2 regions of the Blautia faecicola genome follow, and region 2 is predicted to be linked to the other one. Evidence: riboswitches for the same ligand, from Rfam matches in the RefSeq annotation. Region 2 holds a riboswitch; the other holds the start of a gene.

Region 1 (3,140 bases), 580 kb from region 2:
AAAATAGTGGCAATTTTATTGACAGCTGCGATGGTAATGGGTATTGCAGCATGCGGAAATCAAAGTGAAAGCAATAAAGAGGCAAAAAAAGACGATAATACAATTACAGTATGGTGTTGGGACAAAACATTTAATATTTTTGCAATGGAAGAAGCTGCAAAAATTTATCAAGAAGATCATCAAGGTGTGAAAATTGATATTGTCGAAGTTGGAGATGTATGGAATGCTTATGTTGGCAGTCTTAATATGTACATTGCCTACCGCCTTAGAGCGTGTCTGAAAAATCATTTCCGCAATCTGCAAACATATCAATGTATTGTGACGCAAAAGAAATAAGATTCCGTAATAGGGAGGAACTCACATTGAAATCAAAGGCAAAGACATTTTTAATTGATATTTTACTTGATATTGTAGGTGGTTGTTTCATTGCGATTGGAGTCTATAATTTTGCAGTGGCATCTGGATTTCCGGTAGCAGGTATATCAGGTATTGCAATCGTGTTTTATTATTTTTGGAAAATTCCAATTGGTACAATGACGACAATTTTGAATATTCCAATTATTTTAATTTGTTACAAGTTGTTGGGAAAACAATTTTTTTTAAGATCAATAAAGACAATGTTAATTTCTAATATACTGATGGACTGGGTTGTTCCATTGTTTCCAATTTACCAAGGTGATATGATGTTATCCTGTATTTGTATGAGTGTATTCTCAGGAATCGGATATGCATTAATTTACATGAGAGATACCTCTACAGGTGGAGCAGATTTTGTTTTGATGGCAATACACAAGGCAAAGCCACATATTTCTGTAGGAAAAATTATCATTGTTATGGATTTTATTATTGTAATTATTGGTGGAATTCTGATGCATGGAAACATTGATAAGATTATTTATGGATTAATTGGAACGTATATTCTATCATTTGTCGTAGATAAGCTAATGTATGGCGTTGATGCTGGAAAACTTGCTTTGATTGTAACAGAAAAGGGACCACAAATTGCGGCAAAAATTGATGAGCTATCACAACGAGGGGCAACTTTGATTAAGGCAGAAGGAAGTTATACAGGACGTGAAAAAGAAGTATTAATGTGTGCATGTAACAATAAAGAAATGCATACGATTCAAGAAGCTGTAAAGAAAGTAGATTCATCAGCGTTTCTTGTTACAATGGAATCGAATGAAGTGCGTGGAAAAGGATTCAAGCCAATATAATATAAAAATTAAGAAGTTCTAGAGACACTCTCTAGCATGGATCGGTATAAGATTGGATCCGGAACATTATCTTTGATTATGGAACGTTATCACGCGGGAGGAATTCCGATTGAAGAACTCCAGATGATGCCACCAAAAGAGGTGGAATTATGTAGATATGGAAAGAACAAAACGTGAGCTTGCGCGGGTTGAAAAATGGGAAAAAGATAATGCCGATGGTTACACCAAAATTTACACCAATTTGCAGTAATCATATAAAGAGTAGTGTGAATTTATGTGGATATTACACAAAATCATTGTGAAAAACAGCTAAAAAATATACTTGTATGCAGAGTTATAATGAGTTATAATGAACAAGAATTTAAGGATAATTCTTCGGGGCGGGGTGTGATTCCCCACCGGCGGTATAGTCCGCGACCCATGGAAACATGGCTGAACCGGTGTGATTCCGGTACCGACAGTATAGTCTGGATGAGAGAAGAGTGCAGCGTGTGTAAGCGTAAAATATAGATTTTCTGATTTTATATCAGGAAAGAAAAAGCACAGAGAGAACACCCCGGAAAGGATTTACTTTCCGGGATTTTTTTACGCGAGCAACGAGCCAAAGTCCGTGCCTGCACGAGACCTTGGCGACTGCCGCGATAACTTGAGAAACGCGCGAAGCGTGTTTCTCATAGTTTTGTGTCAGGCTGCAGAAACCGGGAATTTCCTTTTGAGAAAGAAAGGAGATTGAAGAAAATGAACAACACAACAACAAAAGCAGCAGAGACTGCGAAAAAGGCCGGAACTACGAGAAATACAGGTGTCAGAACCATGGTGCAGATTGCCATGCTGGCGGCTGTAGCTACTGTTTTGATGCTCTGGGAGGTACCGCTTCCGTTTATTGCACCGAGTTTTTATAAGATGGATCTGAGTGAAGTGCCGATTATGATCGGGGCGTTTGCGATGGGACCGCTGGCAGCGGCAGTGATCGAACTGATCAAGATTCTGCTGAACTTTGTCCTGAACGGAACAACGACCGCAGGTGTGGGAGAACTTGGTAACTTTATCATGGGATGCGCACTGGTTATGCCGGCCGGCTTTATTTATAAACAGGCAAAAACAAAGAAACATGCAATCATCGGTATGGTAACCGGAATCGTATGTATGGCAGTGGCCAGTGCTCTGGTGAATGGTCTGTTACTGCTTCCTGCTTACGGAAAAGCATTTGGTATGCCGGTGGATACCTTTGTGGAGATGGGAGCAGCCATCATTCCGGCGATCCACAGCCTGACTACGTTCTGCCTTTTCAGCGTTGCACCGTTTAATATTATAAAAGGTATTGTAGTTTCTCTGATAACTCTGGTATTATATAAACATATCAGCCGGTTGTTAAAAGGCTCTCAGGCATAATTGATCCGTCCTGTACAAGGAGCCTCCGACCGGGGTGGGAGGAATACCAGATGGGAAAAATCAATAAAGTAAACAAACAGACAACCAATCCATATCTGAATCTCTATGATCTGGATGTCGTGAATAAAGTAGGACGGGAAGGACACTATTATGTGGCATCCCGGGCGAAGACTGAGGATGACCTGAAACTGAGCCATGCAGAAAATAATGATCCGGACGGTGTGGCCATCTACAGTCTCTACGGAGAAAAGAAAGACAGGGTGGTACTGATCCGACAGTTCCGTTATCCGCTGGGTGGTTATGTGTATGAACTGCCGGCCGGACTGGTGGATCCGGGAGAGAATTATCACACCGCAGCGATCCGGGAACTGAAAGAAGAGACCGGACTGAAGCTGGAGCCGATCGTGGTGGATGACATATATCAGAAGCCTTATTATACATCCGTCGGTATGACAGATGAGTGCTGCGGAACGGTTTACGGATATGCTTCCGGTGAGATCAGTAAAAAATACATGGAAGACAGCGAGGAAA
Region 2 (3,140 bases):
ATAAAGTATTTGCGGTATTTTTGGCTGAGCCAATCAGTGATATTTTGGCAGCGATAATAACAACTTCAACGTTCTTTAGTCGGTTTAATAAAATTTTAGATAGAAAATAAAGCATTATAAAAAGATCCTGTTCAAACTATGCTATAAAGAACAGGATCTTTGTGTATTTATTTTGCTAGGAAATTACTCTGTATCTCCATCGGCATATGATAAGCCTGGCCTCGTTTTGTCAGGCTGTATAGTTTAAAGCTCATGAGTTCCGGAGTCGCATTCAAAGAGCTGCAGAGTCCGAAAGAATCCAGGTCTTCGTTCTGAACCATGTGGAATATACTACCGCCATTGATATTTCTTCGGCATTGACGGATCTTTCCACAACACTGGAAAGTATGGAAATCGGAGAACTTATTGTATTGGCGTTAGAAACCCTTATCGTCGGCTTCTGTATGAAGATCCTGTCTGTACTGATCACAGTGATTATGTATGGACGTATGATAGAGATTTACCTATATACCTCAGTTGCGCCGATTCCATTCGCAACTATGAGTAACAGAGAATGGGGACAAATCGGCACGAATTATTTCAGAGGACTCTTTGCCCTGGCTTTCCAGGCATTTAATTCAGACAGACGATATTATGAGCGTGTGCAGGAAACAGGTACATATCTGGATACGGTAGCAGCATCTACTGATCAGGCAGAGCTGAAAACAGTACAGGACTTCTTGGATCATATTGAGAATCAGGAATTGTATCATGTACTGATCACAGTGGACAGGCTTACCCTGCAGATCATTCTGATGAAGATCCAGGGGTACAGCACTCATGAAATCGCCAGGTATCTGAAGATTACCGAAAAGGCGGTTTACAGGCGTATGGACAGGCTGAAAGAAAAAATCAAAAAAATATTTTAATTATGAGGGGAAATTCATAGTTTCCCATTGGCGACAGGGTGAGAGGACGAAATCCTCCACCCTGTTTTCCTTTGTGTGGCGTAAACAGGATTGTTCCTTGACAACCGAATAGTCATTCGCCAAATATCAAGCCTGAATGAGTATTCCGTTCAGATTAGATTAGGTTCTAATCTGGGCGGATTTTTTTATTTCAGGAAGAAGGAGGATGCCTATGGCAGAAAAAGTGGATCAGATGGATCCAGATGAAAAAATCATTGAGATAGCGATTGAACGGTTAAGAGTATTGGCATTGGAACTGAGAAATTATATGAAAATTGCTCATCCGAGAACTTTCATTTCCAAACCAGTAAACTAAGTAAAATAAAAATTCTGCTTTACAAATAACAGATAAAGTATTAAAATAAACAAAAAATATCTTCAGGGCAGGGTGAAATTCCCTACCGGCGGTAAAGCCCGCGAGCCGAGAGGCATGATCCGGTGAGATTCCGGGGCCGACAGTACAGTCTGGATGGAAGAAGATGATAGTACAGTTGATTTTTTGTATGAATGAATGTAGTATCAGAGCTCTGAGATGGTGATCCATTTCAGAGCTTTTTATATAGGAAAATCAGACATTCATTTATCAATCATATGTAACAGATCAATTCCACCCTGCAGATATTTCTGCAGGCTTTTTTTGTATCTGGTACATCGTTTTCGAAATAACTATACCATTCACTTGTCTGTGAATCCGATTGCACATGTTTAAAAGCCTCGGCGTAGCCCAGGCAAAGAACAGGAATAAGAAAGAAGGAATAGAAATGACGGATCAGGAATATATGCTTCGGGCTATTCAACTGGCCAAAAAAGGGGAAGGCTGGACGAATCCCAATCCTATGGTAGGGGCAGTGATCGTAAAAGACGGAAAGATCATCGGGGAAGGCTATCATAAAAAGTATGGAGAACTTCACGCGGAACGTAATGCAATTGCTTCTCTTACAGAATCAGCAGAAGGTGCGGTGATTTATGTCACGTTGGAGCCTTGCTGTCATCATGGTAAAACACCTCCATGTACGGAAGCGATCATTGAACAGAAGATCAGAAAAGTGGTGATCGGTTCCAGAGATCCGAATCCGAAAGTGGCAGGAAAAGGTGTACAGATGTTAAGGGAAGCCGGTGTAACAGTAGTTGAAGATTTTATGAGAGAAGAATGTGATCAGCTGAACCCGGTGTTTTTCCATTATATTACTACGAAGACTCCTTATGTGGTAATGAAGTATGCCATGACACTGGATGGGAAGATCGCAACGAAAACAGGAGCATCAAAATGGATCACCGGAGAATCTGCACGAAAAGAAGTACAGCATATGCGGCATCAGTACATGGGAATCATGGCTGGTATTGGAACTGTGCTTGCAGATGATCCGATGTTAAACGTCCGGGTAGAAGGCTGGAAAAGTCCTGTCAGGATTGTGTGTGACAGTAAGCTCAGGATCCCGCCGGGCAGTCAGATTGTAAAAAGTGCGGAAAAGTACCGGACGATCGTGGCTTATGCAGAACAGAAAAATGCAGAAGAGAAAATAAAAATATTACATACCATGGGAGTTGAAACCATTTACTGTCCCGACGAAAAGAATCAGATAGACCTTAAGAAGCTGATGGCAGATCTTGGAAACAGAGGCATTGACAGCATCCTCCTGGAGGGAGGAGGTACGTTAAATGACAGTGCACTGCGAGCTGGAATTGTAAAGGAAGTACAGGCTTTTGTGGCACCAAAGCTGTTTGGCGGTGTGGCTGGGAAGACACCGGTAGAGGGTATTGGAGTTGAACTGCCGTCTGAAGCAGTGGAACTGAAATATACAGATATCTGCCAGATCGGTGAGGATATCCGGATAAAATGTCAGGTGTGTGATAAAAAACAGGAGGAATCATGTTTACAGGAATCGTAGAAGAGAAAGGAAAAGTCCGTTATATACAGCTGACAGGGGAATCAGGGATCCTGGCAGTGAAAGCCCGGAAAGTCCTGGAAGGGACAAGGATCGGTGACAGTATCGCTGTGAATGGTGTGTGTCTGACAGTTACGTCGATTCAGCCGGACGGATTTACTGCCGATGTGATGGCAGAGACGATCAGAAGAAGCAGTCTTGGCAGCTGCAAGGCCGGAAGCCAGGTAAACCTGGAACGTGCAATGGCTGCAGACGGCAGGTTCGGGGGACACATAGTAAGCGGCCATATTGATGGGACTGGCGTGAT

Evidence for each region. A riboswitch is a leader RNA that binds a small molecule or an ion and turns the genes downstream of it on or off. The one in region 2 is predicted to bind FMN.
Region 1: another riboswitch for FMN. It lies ahead of ETP43_RS13430 (ECF transporter S component); the one in region 2 lies ahead of ribD (bifunctional diaminohydroxyphosphoribosylaminopyrimidine deaminase/5-amino-6-(5-phosphoribosylamino)uracil reductase RibD).

What each region holds. Positions count from the first base shown of each region.
Region 1 covers NZ_SDKC01000001.1:2,970,537-2,973,676, reverse strand. The annotation lists gene ETP43_RS17745 (hypothetical protein) at 7-336, shown strand; gene ETP43_RS13435 (YitT family protein) at 312-1,217, shown strand; FMN riboswitch at 1,585-1,704, shown strand; gene ETP43_RS13430 (ECF transporter S component) at 1,956-2,609, shown strand; gene ETP43_RS13425 (NUDIX hydrolase) at 2,660-3,140, shown strand, end outside.
Region 2 covers NZ_SDKC01000001.1:3,546,381-3,549,520, reverse strand. The annotation lists gene ETP43_RS16035 (MATE family efflux transporter) at 1-110, shown strand, start outside; partial or broken gene ETP43_RS17330 (VirB6/TrbL-like conjugal transfer protein, CD1112 family) at 330-614, shown strand; gene ETP43_RS17195 (hypothetical protein) at 1,120-1,263, shown strand; FMN riboswitch at 1,318-1,432, shown strand; gene ribD (bifunctional diaminohydroxyphosphoribosylaminopyrimidine deaminase/5-amino-6-(5-phosphoribosylamino)uracil reductase RibD) at 1,709-2,836, shown strand; gene ribE (riboflavin synthase) at 2,818-3,140, shown strand, end outside.